3 regions of the Iodidimonas sp. SYSU 1G8 genome follow, and region 2 is predicted to be linked to each of the others. Evidence: riboswitches for the same ligand, from Rfam matches in the RefSeq annotation. Region 2 holds a riboswitch; each other region holds the start of a gene.

Region 1 (5,120 bases), 130 kb from region 2:
CAGCCACGGCAGCGGATGCGCCTTGATCTGGCTGTAGGTGTTGTCGTGCTCGCTGAAGTAGCCGAACACGGGCGACAGCTTCAGCTGGGTCAGCCGCCAGTCGGCGACATAACGAACATAGGCGCGGATGTCCTCGGCGGTCATGCCCTGGATCCCGCCCAGGCCAAAGGCCAGATCGACGAATTGTTCCTCCAGATGGACCATGGTCTTGGCCACGTCGATGATGTCGTCGCGCACGGCCTTGGTCACGGCGCCGGTTTCGCGATTCCACTGATGGTAAAGCCGAATGATGCCCTCGCAGTGCAGGCTCTCGTCCCGCACCGACCATGACACGATCTGGCCCATGCCGTTCATCTTGTTGTGGCGCGGGAAGTTCAGCAGCATGGCGAAGCTGGCGAACAGCGACATGCCCTCGGTGAACGCGCCGAACATGGCCAGCGTACGGGCCACGTCCGACACCGTGCCGACACCGAAGGTGTGCATGTAGTCGGCCTTGTCGCGCATTTCACGATAGTCGCGGAACGCTTCGAATTCGGCCTTCGGCATGCCCAGCGTCTTCAGCAGCAGGGCGTAGGCGTCGATATGCACCGTTTCCATGTTGGTGAAGGCGGCCATCATCATCTGCACCTCGATCGGCTGGAAGATCGGGATGTAGCGCTTCAGATAGTTGTCGCCCACTTCCACGTCCGACTGGGTAAAGAAGCGGAAAATCTGGGTCAGCAGGGCGCGCTCGGCCGGCGTCACACGGTCCGAGGTCCAGTCCTTGATGTCCGCGCCAAGCGGCACCTCTTCGCCCATCCAGTGCGTCTGCTGCTGGCGTTTCCAGAAATCGTAGGCCCATGGATAGCGATCGACGTCATAGGTGCCGGTGGCCGTCAGCAGGCCGACCTTGCCGGTACCGATCAGGCTGCGCGGGTCGACATGGGACAGGTCGCTCACTGACATGCGAGGCACTCCTCGTAATCCGTGCGCTCACCCTGGACCACGTGCATCTCGGCCTTTTCGAGCTGGCCCGCGAAAGCGGCGCGGCTGATCGATTTCGAGCGGCAGTAATACAGGCTCTTGATGCCCTTTTCCCAAGCGGTCCAGTGCAGCATGTGCAAGTCCCACTTGTCGATGTCCGCTGGCAGATAGAGGTTCAGGGACTGGCTCTGGCAGATGAAGGGCGTCCGGTCGGCCGCCAGGTCGATCAGCCAGCGCTGGTCGATCTCGAACGCGGTGCGGAATACCGCCTTCTCGTCTTCGTCCAGGCACGCCAGATGCTGCACCGAACCTTCATGCTCGACGATGGACTGCCAGGTTTCCGCGGTATCCTCGCCCTTGCGCGCGAGCAGGTCCTGCAGATACGGATTGCGGACCGGGAAGGCGCCGGACAGCGTCTTGTGGGTATAGATGTTGGCCGGGATCGGCTCGATGCAGGCGCTGGTGCCGCCGCAGATGATGCTGATCGAGGCGGTCGGGGCGATGGCCAGCTTGTGGCTGAAGCGCGCCTTCATGCCGCGCTCCAGCGCATCGGGGCAGGGGCCGCGCTCTTCCGCCAGCGCGACCGAGGCCGCGTCGGCCTCGCGGCGGATCTTGCGGAAGATTTTCATGTTCCACGACTTGGCCATGGCGCTCTCGAAGGGAATGCCGCGCGCCTGCAGGAACGAGTGGAAGCCCATGACGCCCAGGCCGACCGACCGCTCGCGGAACGCCGAATAGCGGGCGCGCTTCATGCTGTCGGGCGCTTCTTCGATGAACTGGGTCATCACGTTGTCGAGGAAGCGCATGACATCCTCGATGAAGCCCGGCTCGTTGTTCCACTGATCCCAGGTCTCGACGTTCAGCGACGACAGGCAGCACACGGCCGTGCGCTCCTCGCCATGGTGGTCGACACCGGTCGGCAGGGTGATCTCGCTGCACAGATTGGACGTGGACACCTTCAGGCCGAGATCGCGCTGATGCTTGGGCAATGCCCGGTTCACCGCGTCGATATTGAGGATGTAGGGCTCACCGGTCTGGATGCGCGTCTCCAGGATGCGCTGCCAGAGCTGGCGGGCGTTGACCTCGCGGATGGTCTGGCCGGTCTTCGGGCTGACCAGAGGGAACATGGCGCCGTCGCGCACCGCTTCCATGAAGGCATCGGTGACGTTGATGCCGTGGTGCAGGTTCAGGCCCTTGCGGTTGAAATCGCCGGACGCCTTGCGGATTTCGAGGAACTCCTCGATTTCCGGATGGTGAATGTCCAGATAGACGGCCGCCGAGCCACGGCGCAGCGAACCCTGGCTGATCGCCAGGGTCAGGCTGTCCATCACATGGATGAAAGGCACGATCCCCGAGGTCTCGCCGCAGCCCTTCACCGGCTCGCCGATGGAGCGCACGTTGCCCCAATAGGTGCCGATGCCGCCGCCATTGGACGCCAGCGCGACATTCTCGTTCCAGATGTCGACGATGCCGTCGAGGGAATCGGGCACCGTGTTGAGGAAGCATGAGATCGGCAGGCCGCGCGTGGTGCCGCCATTGGACAGGATCGGCGTCGCGGGCATGAACCACAGCCGCGAGACCGCGTCATAGATGCGCTGCGCGTGTTCCACATCGTCGGCATAGGCACAGGCGACGCGCGCGAACATATCCTGGTAGGACTCGCCGGGCAGCAGGTACCGATCTTCGAGCGTCGCCTTGCCGAAGGGCGTCAGCAGGGCGTCGCGGCCGCGATCGAGCACGAGGTCGGCCGGGGTCGGCTTCGGCGCCAGCGGCATGGGCAGCGGCGCGCGCTTGGCCGGCTCGGCCGATGACGCGTCCGCCGAGAATTTGAAGGGAAGCTGCGATGGTGGAATGGGAAGACGCGCTGCGGGCTGCTGTTGCGGCACCAGATGTCCGTTACGGTCGAAGTCGTAAGCGAGCGAAGACATACAGCGTTTCTTTCTCTTCTCGTGGCGGGGAATCGAAGGACGCTATCCGGCGCTAAACTCCGGCATGCACCCCCAAGGCCCTCCGCCCAGGGACGTTTCCAACTTCCACGGCAGGTTTCCTGGCTTGCGGGTCACCGCTTCTGCCTGGCCTTCCCGGCGTTGCCGCCAGTGACGCGAACGACAGTTGCTCGCCGCCTACAGTTGCGGGGGCAGCCCCGGATTCGCAGGGTTTTTGCCTGCTTCCCGGCTTCCCTTTTACCCCAAATATGACTGTTCGAGGCACCGTGGACGCAACATCTTGTGCTCGGCAGGGGGTATCGTCAAGCGCATTGATGATCGCGATTTCGTGATAATCAGGTTGACATCGGCAACCCCAAGCGAAGCCGCGGACCTTGGCGCTGGAGCCCGAATTGTCTCCGGTCACGAGGGGTATTATGCTGCCCGCATGGGGGAGTTTTGGCGGCGGCATGAGGTGGGGGCGTTGCATCCGGCATGGCTGCCGGGCATGCTCGCCAACCATACTGGCATCGTCCAAGGAGCCTCACATGAGTGGAACAAAGAGCCCGAACCCTGAAACACTGGTGCTCCACGCAGGCTATCGCGCCGATTCCACGACCGGCGCGGTGGCCGTGCCGATCTATCAAACCACGTCCTACCAGTTCCGCGACGCGGACCATGCGCGCCGTCTGTTCGCGCTGGAGGAGTTGGGAAATGTCTATACCCGGATCATGAACCCGACGACCGGGGTGCTGGAAGACCGGATGGCGGCCTTGGAGGGCGGCGCGGCCGCGCTCGCGGTCGCTTCGGGACAGGCTGCGTCGGCGCTGTCGCTTCAGAACCTGGCATCGGCGGGCGACAATGTGGTGAGCTCGACCGATCTCTATGGCGGGACCTGGAATCTGTTCGCCAATACGTTGCGCGCCCAAGGCATCGAGGTCCGCTTCGTCGATCCCTCCGACCCGGAGAATTTCCGCCGGGCAACCGATGCGCGCACCCGGGCCTATTACGCCGAGACGTTGCCGAATCCCAAGTTGCAGGTCTTCCCCATTTCGGAAGTGGCGGCCATCGGACGCGAGGCAGGGATCCCGCTGATCATGGACAACACGGCCGCGCCGCTGCTGTGCCGGCCGTTTGACCATGGCGCGGCCATCATCGTGTACTCCCTGACCAAATATATCGGCGGTCACGGCACTTCGATCGGCGGCATGATCATCGACAGCGGACGCTTCGACTGGGAGGCGCATTCCGACCGTCAGCCCAATCTCACCCAGCCCGATCCGAGCTATCATGGCGCGGTCTGGACCGACGCGGTCCGGCCGCTGGGACCCATCGCCTACATCATGCGCGCGCGGACAGTGCTGCTGCGTGACCTTGGCCCCGCACTGAGCCCGATGAATGCGTTCATGATCGCGCAGGGGCTGGAGACGCTGCCGCTGCGGATGGAGCGGCACTGCGCCAATGCCAACAAGGTCGCGGCGTGGCTCGCCGCCCGCGGCGACGTCACCCGCGTCATCCATCCGAGCCAGCAGAAGGGCGAGGCGCGCCGCCGGGCGGACGCCTACCTGAAACAGGGCTATGGTGGGCTGATCGGCTTCGAACTGGCGGGAGGCGTCGATGCGGGCCGCCGTTTCATCGATGCACTGAAGATGTTCTACCACGTCGCCAACATCGGCGATGCGCGCAGCCTGGCCATTCATCCGGCCAGCACGACCCACAGCCAGCTATCCCCGGAGGAACAGCTGGCCACGGGTGTGACCGATGGCTATGTGCGCCTGTCCATCGGCCTGGAACATATCGACGATATTCTCGCCGACCTGGAGCAGGCCCTGGCCGCGTCGGGCGGCTAGAGGCCCGACTGCGAGGAGACGAGGGTCCGGAGCTCCTCGGCCTGCGGGTTCGAGACACGGCGCTCGATTAGGATGTCGCGCGAGGTGACGCTGCCGCCGTAATACTTGGCCGCCATCTTGTTGCGGGACTTGATCTTGGTGCCTTCCAGGCTGACCCCGGCGAACAGGCCGCCCTGGGTTTCGGCGTGATAGTAGATGTCGCGGCGGCCGGTCGTTGTGCCGGTCGCCTTGTCGACGCCGGATTCGACGGCGACCGCGCTCAGATCGGCGCCGATCTGTACGTCGCCGCTCATGACCCGACGCACGGCGTTGTCGGTCATCAGGATCAGGAGAAAACGGTTTTCCTGGCCGCCGAGCTGGAGGCCGATGCTGATCGAGCTGA
Region 2 (5,120 bases):
GAGGTCATCATCTTCGACAAGCATTCCGTGCCCGAGAGCCATGGCGATGACCTGGCGAGATTGGTTGAAAGTCTCGCCAAGGCCGGGGCAGCCAATCGGGACCGGCGGGCGGCACTGCTCGGCAGAACGGCCAAGGACCTGCTCACCGGCGCCATGCACTGGGGCGAGGTCCGGCCGGAATGGGGACTGGCGGGCAATGCGGCCTTCATCGTCGGCCCGCGCAGGTTGACTCGCGAGATCGACCTGGAGGGACGGGCCTTTCTGCACAGCTATGACTGGAAGAAGGATCCAGACGGAACGGCGCTGACCACGATCCTGACCGCGCCCATGGTGGTCGCCCAGTGGATCAACTGCCAGTACCTGTTCTCGACCGTGGACAACGACCGCTACGGTTCGGGCGACAAGGTCACCCAGAATGTGGTCGGCGGCATCGGTGTCCTGCAGGGCAACGGAGGCGATCTGAGGATCGGTCTGCCGAAACAGTCGCTGTTCACCGATAACGGGACGCCCTTTCACGTTCCCCAGCGGCTGCTCACAGTCGTTCTCGCTCCCGTCGACCGGGTCGAGCGCGTGGTGAAATCGAATGACATTCTGGACCGGCTATTCGGCAATGGCTGGGTCACGCTGGTGGTCATGGACCCGCACACCGGCAAGGCGCTTCGCTGGCTGCCCGATGATGAACGGGACGCGGAGCTCTCCGTCGCTCCCACAATCCATGAACTGGAGATTTGACCATGACCGACGCCACTTTCGGTGAGCTCAGGCTGCACCGGCTCAAGAAGATCGAAATCGTGCTCCTCGCCGAAGACCGCCTCCTCGTTGAAGATCTGCTCAAGACCGCTGGTGTCGGCGGGTGGAGCATGATCCGCGACGTCGCCGGTATGGGCCACAGCGGCTTTCATCAGGGCAAAACGATCTTCAATGATCAAAGCGGGCTCGTCATGTTCGTCGGGGTCGCGGAGGAAAAGATCATCTCCGAGGTCGCGCGAGGTCTCGCGCGCCTGTTCGAGAAGCGTCCGGGCGTGACATTTCTGTCCGATGTGGAGGTCATGCGCTCCGACTACTTCGCGAAGTCACCGGCGTGAGCGCGATGAACCACGACGGGCGGTTTCATTGTCACCATCGCCATGCGTGCAACGTGAGAGTGCGGTAATGACCCTGACGCATCTTGACCGGCTCGAAGCCGAGTCCATCCACATCATGCGCGAAGTAGCGGCCGGGGCCGAAAACCCCGTCTTCCTGTATTCCGTCGGCAAGGACAGCTCGGTGATGCTTCACCTCGCGGTGAAGGCCTTCTTTCCCTCACCGCCGCCATTTCCCTTTCTGCACATCGAGTCCGGATGGGATTTCCGCGACCTGCTGACCCACCGCGACGGAATGGCGGAACGATATGGACTTCAACTTCTGGTCGAGCGTAACGAGGACGCCGAGCGGCTTGGCATCAACCCGTTCGACACGCCCACCGGTATCTACGCCCAGATGATGTTGATCGATCCGCTCAAGGCCGCGCTCGACCGGCATGGCTTTGACGTGGCCTTTGGCGGCGCCCGTCGGGACGAGGAAAAGGCACGTGCCAAGGAACGCATCTTTTCGTTCCGCTCGGCAAGCCATGGCTGGGATCCGAAAAACCAGCGGCCCGAACTCTGGGCGCTCTACAACACGCGAAAAGCCAAAGGCGAAACCATCCGGGTCTTTCCAATCTCCAACTGGACGGAGCTGGACATCTGGCAATACATCCTGCGCGAAAAGATCCCGATCGTTCCCCTCTATCTCGCGGAGGAACGTCCGACGATCGAGCGTGATGGCCTGTTGCTGGTTGTCGACGACCATCGCATGCGCCTTGGCCCCGAGGACGTGATCACGCAGCGCCGCGTCCGGTTCCGTACACTCGGGTGCTATCCGCTGACAGGTGCGACCGAAAGCGCCGCACAGAACCTTACCCAGGTCATCCAGGAGATGCTGCTCGCGAAAACCTCCGAGCGCCAAGGCCGCGCCGTCGATCATGACGAGGCGGCGTCGATGGAGAAGAAGAAGCAGGTCGGGTACTTCTGAGTGGTGACGGAGCGGCCTCCCATCCGCCAGCTCGGCTGTGTGGTCGGTCCGGGTCTCGATGCCGAGCGAGGGGCCCGCGCATCACCGTCGCGCGCAGGAAGAGTTTGACCGGCGCCGCCGGTCCTGCAACATAGGCGCGGGTTCGGTTCTCCGGTCGCCATGGCCGGAGCTAAGAGGGAACCCGGTGCGCCTTGGTGACGAGGCAAAGCCGGGGCTGCCCCCGCAACTGTAAGCGGCGAGCCATCCTGTCGATCCATGCCACTGGCGCGAGCCGGGAAGGCGGACGGGATGGCGGCGACCCGCGAGCCAGGAGACCTGCCGGTATCCATGAACGTCTACGGGCGGGGTGTCCCGGTGGGTTGCGTTCTGGTGGCCGGCGCCTGCCGTGCCGTCCAGTCCTGGCATCCTTTCCGGCCGGCAGTCCGCCGCAACCGGAGAGAACAATGAACTACCTTCATGACAATGACGATGCCAGGCGGTGGGCCTGGCTTGCTCTGCTCAACACCGCCAGTGTCCTTCTCAGCCTTCCCTTCTCCTGCGTGGCGCCCTTCGTGGCGCTCGTGACGCTGGCGGGGCTCAACATGAACCGAACCGATGCGTTCCTGCTCGCGGGCGCCGTCTTTCTGGCCAATCAGGCCACCGGCTTCGGCTTCCTGGGCTATTCCCTGAAGTTCAGTACTATCGCGTGGGGCGTGGCCATGGGTATCGGCTGCATGCTCGCGGTCTGGGCCGCGTTCGAGACGGCGCGATACGCCGCCGGCAAATCGCCCCTGCTGCGCGTCCTCCTGACATTCACCGCGGCCTGCCTCGTCTGGCAGGCGACGATGTCGGTGACCGCCGCCATGCTCTCGCCGCATGGCGCGTTCAACGGCCGGATCATCGCCAACATGGTGGCCATCAACGCGGGATCACTGCTGCTCCTCCTCGGCCTGCAGTATGCCGGACAACGGTTGGGCATCGCGCCGCGCGCCCGGCACGCCCTGACGGGAACGGCGCGGGCGTGAGCAACCGCCTGTTCGAGACACCGGAAACGCTGGCGCACCTGTTGCGCCAGCTGCCCGGGGCGGATCCGGCGTCCATCGAGAGAGCCGCCGGGCGGCAGGGTCAGCTGACCAAACCGCCCGGCGCGCTGGGGCGCCTCGAGGGACTGGCCCTGTTCATGGCGGGCTGGCAGGGAACGCCGCGCGCCGACCGGGTTCAGGCCATTGTCTTCGCCGGCAATCACGGCGTGACGGCGCAGGGCATCTCGCCCTTTCCCGCCGCGGTGACCGCCCAGATGGTCGCCAATTTCAGGTCGGGCGGCGCGGCGGTCAACGCGCTGGCCGGCACGGTCGGCGCCGACCTTTCGGTCGTGGCGTTGGAGCTCGACAGGCCGACGGGCGATATCTCGGAAATGCCGGCGCTCTCGGATGACGAGGTTCTGGCCGCCCTGAACAGCGGCGCGGCCGCCGTGGATGAAGGCACGGATATTCTCGTGCTCGGCGAAATGGGCATCGGCAACACCACGGTGGCGGCGGCCCTGTGCGCGGCCAGCTACGGCGGCGCAGGCGCGGACTGGGCGGGTCCCGGCACCGGCATGACGGGCAAGGGCGTCGCCCACAAGGCCGCGATCGTCGATCGCGCGCTGGCGCGACACGGCACGGCGGCGCGAGATCCGTTCCAGACCCTCGCGAGCCTGGGCGGGCGTGAACTATGCGCTATCGCGGGCGCCATCGTGGCCGCGCGGCTGCGCCGCGTACCCGTGCTGCTCGACGGATTCGTCGTCTGCGCCGCGCTCGCGCCACTGGCCGCGCACTCGCCCGATATCCTCGCCCATTGCATCGCGGGACATGTGTCGGCGGAACCGGGCCACCGGAAACTGCTTGCCGCTTTCGGGCTGACGCCGCTGCTGTCCCTGCGCATGCGTCTTGGCGAAGGAACGGGCGCCCTGCTGGCCGTCTCGGTGCTGCGCGGCGCGGTCGCCACGCACAACGGCATGGCGACCTTCGCGGAAGCCGGTGTCAGCAGCGAAGACGGCCATGTGGATTAGCCGTCGCCGCGACGAGCTGGCGGCGGCCATCATGCTGCTGACGCGACTGCCCGCCTGGCCCGTCCCGGGCCATGATGAGGGCCTGACCGCCCGCGCCGTCTGGGCCTATCCTGTGGTCGGCGCGGTGATCGGCGGCATTGGCGGAGTCACCGCCCTGATCGCGCAGTGGGCTGGCCTGTCGTTGCTGGTCGCGGTTCTGCTCGGGCTGGCGGCGACTCTGCTGGCGACCGGCTGCTTCCACGAGGACGGTCTGGCGGATTTCTGCGATGGCATCGGCGGCGGGCGCACCCGTGAGCGCAAGCTGGAGATCATGCGCGACAGCAGGATCGGCACCTATGGAGGCGCCGCCCTCATCCTCTCATTGGGGCTGCGTGCCGCAGCGCTCGCGGCCATGGCGCCGCCCATGGTCCTCGCGGTCTGGATCGCCGCCGGCGCGCTGGCGCGCGGTGGGGCGCTGCTGCTGCTCGCCGTCCTGCCCGCCGCCCGCGAGGATGGCCTGGCCCGGAGCGCCGGAGCGCCGCCGCTGCCGTCGCTCATCGCGGGCTGGGCCGCGACGACGCTCATCACTCTCGCCGCCCTGGGCGCCAGCGGTCTCATCCTGGTCATCGCGGCGCTGGTGGCCAGCCTTGCCGTGATGCTGCTGTCCCGCCGGCATCTGGGCGGGTACACGGGCGATGCGCTCGGCGCGGCGGCGCAAGCCGCCGAAATCGCCTGCCTGGTCGTCGCCTCGAGCCTCTGGGTGACGCTATGACGGACAGTTTCCTCATCCTCGGCGGCGCCCGTTCCGGCAAGACGCGCCGGGCACTGGCCCTGGCCGACGCCATGCCGTCGCCGATCTACCTCGCGACCGCCGAAGCACGGGACGGCGAAATGACGGACCGTATCGCCCGGCACCGGGCCGAGCGCGGCCCCCACTGGCGCACGGTGGAGGAACCGCTGGAGCTGGCCCAGGTCCTTCGGCGCGAGACACGCCCAGAGCGGGCCTTGCTGGTGGATTGTCTGACGCTGTGGCTTTCCAACCTCATGGAAGCCGGACGGG
Region 3 (5,120 bases), on a different contig from region 2:
GCACATCCTCGACCGACATGCTGACCCAGCCGGCCATGCCCGGCCTGGCCGCGATATTCGTCAAGCCGAGATGGGTCAGGACGTCGTTGAACAGGCTGGGCACGCCGGCGGAGAAGCCGTTCGCGCCATAGACCAGGGCGCGCCTGTTTTCGCCGGCCAAGGCGCCCTTCGTGCGAACCAGCGCGGCGTCGAAGTCGGCGACCATCGCCTCGCCCTTCGCGGGCCGTCCCAGCGCGGCCGCCACCTGCCGGATGTTACGTCGTGTCCCCTCGAACGTATCGGCGACGGGCACGGTGACGATGGGAATGCCCTGGCGCCGCAGCAGGGCGGTGGCGAGGGGCGATGTGGTACCATCGGCGAAGACGAGGTCCGGCCGCATGCGCAGCACCTCCTCGGCCAGGCCATGATTGGCTGTGTAGCGGGCGGCCCGTCCGGCCATGGCGGAGTCATCCGCTTCCTGCGTGACCCAGTGGACCGACTGGATGGTGTCTTCATCGGCCAGCATCATCACGAGCTGGTCGGTGCACAGACCCATGGAGACGATGCGCCGGGGCGCCGCCTCGGCGGGCAGGCAGAAACAGGCGGCGAGCAGGCAGAACAAAACGCCATGCCAACCCGCCGCCTTCATTCCTTTACTCTCCCAGTTTCACCCGCAGGCCGGCGAACGCGCCAATGCCCGGGGAGCGGTAGGAGAACACTTCCTCGTAATCCTGGTCGATCATATTCTCGACCCGGCCGTAGATTTCGACGGCTTCGGTCAGGCGATAGCTCGCCGCCAGGGTCACCAACAGGTAATCGTCGAGCGTCACCATGAATTCAGGCGTCGTATCGACGAATTCATTGTCGAGTTGCTTGCCATTATACGACAGGTCGAGATTGACGTTGCCGCGACCGGACGCGAACGCGTAGTTCACGTTGATATTGCCCAGATGCTTGGGACGGCGCACTTCACGACCGCCGGCCGGCTGCCTGGAGCTGGTGTAGGTATAGCTGCCGCCGATGGACAGCTCGTCCGTCAGATTGGCCGAAAGCATCAGCTCGAGACCCTTGCGGCGGCTTTTGCCGACCAGATTCTCCACCGAGGTCAGGAAGGTATTGGAGTCGAATACCGTGACGATCTCGTCGTGCAGATTGGCGTCGAAATAGGTCACGTCGACGGTGATCCGGTCACCCCAGAACTTCTGCTCGACACCGACGTCGAAGCTGCTCGAGCGTTCCGGGCTCAGGCCGGGGTTGCCGACGAAGAAATCCGGGAAGTAACCGAACAGTTCGAAGAAGCCGGGATTGGTGATCGCCGTGCCGTGGCTGCCGTGCAGGCGTGTACCGCTGCCAGGAATCCGCCAGGACGCCGCGAGGCGGTAGGTGGTGGCGTCGGCGAACAGTTCGTTGTCGTCATGACGCACGCCGGCGGACAGGAACACCTGTTCGGCAAAGCCGACGCGGTACTCGCCGATGAAGCTGTTCTGGCTGTCGGAACGCTTCTGGTTCTCCAGCGCGTCCGGGACGGCGCCGTAGTTCTGGAAATCCTGCTCCTCGCGCTCGAACGCGACAGTGACATGGTGGTCCGCGTCGAGAAAGGACGGGGTCTGGAAGTTGACCGTGTTCTGGTACTCGAACTTCAGCCGCGAGCCGCTGTTGCCCGTGAGATCGCTGCTGTCGTTGATGTATTCACGTTCGGTGTCGGCATAGAGAACCGCCGCCTTGTGAATCCACGTGCCCTCGAACAGCGAGAGTTCGCCGCCCAGCCGGCCATAGAACTGGCGATTGTCCTGCTCGTCGCTGGAATCAATGATCAGGCCGTTGGTCGGCGTCGACGGAAAATCGAAATCCTGCCGGTCGGTCTCGCTGTGGCTGTCGACCAGCCGCGCGGTGCCATCCAGCCGGAAGCTGTCACTGAGCAGAGCTGTCGCCTTGCCGCTGACCGTGAAGACGCGCGATCCATCCTTTTCCGTGCCCATGCGGGACAAGTTGATGCCGTCAGTACCGAAATAGCCGGCAGAGACCGCGCCATAGAAGCGTTCGACGCCGCCGGACATCAGCGCCGTCACCTGGCGCTGCCCGAACGAGCCGCCTTCGACCGAGCCTTCCGCCTGGAAGCCCGGCTTGCCGCCCTTGGTGATGATGTTGATGACGCCGCCCAAGGCATCTGAACCATAGAGCGCGCTCTGGGCACCGCGCAGCACCTCGATTCGCTCGACGCCCACGGCCAGCAGCGAGGCATAGTCGAATTCGCCGTTGAAGTTCAGCTCGTTGGCCTCGACGCCGTCGATCAGTACCAGCGTATGGTTGCCTTCCGCGCCGCGCATGCGGATCTGGGTGAGCTGTCCCGGGCCGCCCGAGCGGCTGACCGATACGCTGGGCACGCTGCGCAGCAGATCCGAGACGACCGGATTCTGGCGCTGCACGATATCCTGCTCGGTGAGCACCGACAGGGAATAGCCCAGCTCCGAGGCGGGCGCGGGCGTCATGGCCCCGGTCACCACGATGGTATCGCCGGGCAGCACGCCATCGGCGGCGACGGCGTGACCAGTCGCGACCGCGAAAAGCGCGACCGCGCTGACGAATGTCCGGTTGCGCCGGCTTGTTCTATTGATTGGCATCGGTTTCCTCCACAGCCACAAGGTCAGGAGGTCGAACGGGCACGGCGAGCCGGACGCGTTTCGCGTCGTTTGTCTTGAAAGGAAGGACAGGCAACGTCCCATTGTACGGCTTCCACCAGCGTGCGACCCAGTTACGGTGTCGTCACAGCGGAAACCCGCACCACCCACTACCCCGGTAGCTGGAAGGACGACGCGATGGCAGGTCTCCTGGCTCGCGGGTCGCCGCCTCGATGCACCTTCCCAAGGCACAAGGCCTCAGTGGTCAATCGCATCGAAACTCGCCGCTTACAGTTGCGGGGACAGCCACGGCCTGGGCCTGCTTCAGCCTTTCCGTGTTCCCTTTGAAGCCCTCACGGGCACCATCGCGGCGGAACCTACGCCGCTTACAGGCGGATTACAATTGCCGAGAAAGGCGTATCTCCCGTGCGGTTCCGGATCAGCCGCGCGGGCGCCGACGGCGCGGAGCGACCGCCAGCAGGGCGAGCACGGCCAGAACAGTGATCGCACTCAGCATGGCCCACGCCTCGTTGATCGCCATCACCAGCCCGGCCTTCTCGACCAGCGGACGGGCGAAGTCGATGGCGCCGCTGTCCAGGCCGCTCAACGGAACGCCCTTGAAGAATTTGAGCGGCAAACCGACGAACTGCGCCGCGTCGCGGCTGCCAGCCATCAGATCCGCCGCCAGCTGGGTGACATGATGCGCCGCGCGGCCGTAGATCACCGTGTCGATGAGGGCAATACCGATCGCCCCGCCCAGATTGCGCATCAGGTTGAACAGGCCGCTGGCGTCCGCCACGCGCTCGGGCGGTAGGTGACCCAGCGCGAGACGCGTGGGCGGCAGGAGGCAGAGCATGATCGCGCTGCCACGCACGATCTGCGGCCAAAGCATCTCGTCGAAGCCCGCCTGCGGAGTCTGGAAGACGCTCATGCCCATGCCGATGCCAAACAGGGTAAAGCCGCAGGCCGTCAGCAGCCTCGCGTCGACCCGCCGTTCGAGCCAGACCACGAGAGGCGCGGTCGCCAGCTGGGCCAGGCCAGTTACCAGCATGACCGTGCCGATCTCCAGCGGTCCGTAGCCCCGGACGAATCCCAGGAACACCGGCATGAGGTAAACCGAGCCGTAAAGGCCCACGCCGAGCACGAAACTCAACACGCATCCCACGCTGAAGAGGCGGTCATGGAATGTCCTGAGATCGACGATTGGCCAGTATCGCTTCAGTGTCCGGCGCACGAAGGTGATGGAGGCCACGACACTCAGGATCAGCAATCCGACGACCACGGTCGAGACCCACCCTCGTTGCGGCGCCTCCTTGAGCCCGATCTCCAGCGCGGCCAGCGCCGACGCCATCAGCAGCAGCGCCGGCCAGTCGATCACGGCCGCATGCTTCCAGTCGGGTCGCTGACGCGGCAGAGCGAAAAATGCCAGCATGGCGGCGAGCATCCCCGGCGCCACATTGACCAGGAACAGCCAGTGCCATGAGAACGTCTCGGTGATCCAGCCGCCCACCAGCGGACCTATGGTGGGCGCCAGCACGGCGAGGACGCCGCCAATGGTGGTGGCGATGCCCTGCAGCCTCGCGGGAAACAGCAGGAAGACGGCGGCGAACACCAGCGGAATGAGAACGCCGCCGGCAAAGCCCTGAACGACACGCCAGGCGATCAGCCCGGCGAACCCGTCACTGAGCGCGCAGCCCAGCGAGGCGGCGCTGAACAGACAGACCGCGGCCACGAACAGCACCCGCATGGTGAGCATGCGTGTCAGAAGTCCCGTTAGGGGAATCGCGATGATCTCGGCGATCAGATAGGAGGTCTGGATCCAGCTCATGCGCTCGGGCGCAATACCCAGCGCACTCTGGATCGCCGGCATGGACGTGACGACGATCTGGATGTCGAGGATCGCCATGAACATGCCGAGGCACATGGCGGCAAAGCCCACCCATGTCGCGACCGACACCGGTCTTTCCATGGCCGGCGGCACGCTCACCGCGCGAGCGCCTTGTTCTCGGCCGAAATACGCACGGCGAGGATGGCGGCATTCAGCAGGCTGAACACAACACCATACCAGAGCAGCCCGAAGACCAGCGGCAGCACCAGCATCTCGCCGGCGACGACGCAGTAGTTGGGATGGCTCAGAAAGCGATAGGGTCCTTTCCTCACCAGCGGCGCGCCGGGCAGGATGATGATCCGCGTGGTCCAGCGCGGGCCTAGCGTGACCAATACCCAGACCCGCAGCGCCTGCAGCGCGGCGAACACGGCGAGCCAGCCCACATTCACGTCCTGTCCGACGGCCAGATACCAGAGCCCGGCCAACCAGGCGCCGTGCAGCAGCACGATGAGCGGATAGTGGCCGGGCGAGGCTTCGATGGCACCCTGCGCCATGAGCCGGGCCGTGTTCCGCCTGGCGAGGACAAGTTCCGCCAGCCGCTGCATCGTCACGAAAACCAGAATGCCCAGGACGAGGGTCACGCAGCACGCTCCAGCGACACGCAGCCGCACGAGAAGCCGGGTCCCAGCGCCGTC

What was found. A riboswitch is a leader RNA that binds a small molecule or an ion and turns the genes downstream of it on or off. The one in region 2 is predicted to bind cobalamin.
Region 1: it holds a riboswitch for cobalamin, as region 2 does, so the genes downstream of both, WJU17_RS01060 (ribonucleoside-diphosphate reductase subunit alpha) here and WJU17_RS00455 (hypothetical protein) in region 2, are expected to answer to the same signal.
Region 3: it holds a riboswitch for cobalamin, as region 2 does, so the genes downstream of both, WJU17_RS14835 (TonB-dependent receptor) here and WJU17_RS00455 (hypothetical protein) in region 2, are expected to answer to the same signal.

What each region holds. Positions count from the first base shown of each region.
Region 1 covers NZ_JBBYXJ010000001.1:216,801-221,920, forward strand. The annotation lists gene WJU17_RS01055 (ribonucleotide-diphosphate reductase subunit beta) at 1-945, opposite strand, end outside; gene WJU17_RS01060 (ribonucleoside-diphosphate reductase subunit alpha) at 936-2,891, opposite strand; cobalamin riboswitch at 2,983-3,193, opposite strand; gene WJU17_RS01065 (PLP-dependent transferase) at 3,437-4,738, shown strand; gene WJU17_RS01070 (lipid-binding SYLF domain-containing protein) at 4,735-5,120, opposite strand, start outside.
Region 2 covers NZ_JBBYXJ010000001.1:88,494-93,613, reverse strand. The annotation lists gene WJU17_RS00470 (DUF2309 domain-containing protein) at 1-732, shown strand, start outside; gene WJU17_RS00465 (P-II family nitrogen regulator) at 735-1,085, shown strand; gene cysD (sulfate adenylyltransferase subunit CysD) at 1,132-2,052, shown strand; cobalamin riboswitch at 2,179-2,390, shown strand; gene WJU17_RS00455 (hypothetical protein) at 2,496-3,056, shown strand; gene cobT (nicotinate-nucleotide--dimethylbenzimidazole phosphoribosyltransferase) at 3,053-4,081, shown strand; gene cobS (adenosylcobinamide-GDP ribazoletransferase) at 4,071-4,832, shown strand; gene cobU (bifunctional adenosylcobinamide kinase/adenosylcobinamide-phosphate guanylyltransferase) at 4,829-5,120, shown strand, end outside.
Region 3 covers NZ_JBBYXJ010000002.1:802,236-807,355, reverse strand. The annotation lists gene WJU17_RS14840 (ABC transporter substrate-binding protein) at 1-628, opposite strand, end outside; gene WJU17_RS14835 (TonB-dependent receptor) at 633-2,600, opposite strand; cobalamin riboswitch at 2,780-2,979, opposite strand; gene WJU17_RS14830 (DHA2 family efflux MFS transporter permease subunit) at 3,037-4,521, opposite strand; gene WJU17_RS14825 (isoprenylcysteine carboxylmethyltransferase family protein) at 4,581-5,030, opposite strand; gene WJU17_RS14820 (type III polyketide synthase) at 5,063-5,120, opposite strand, start outside.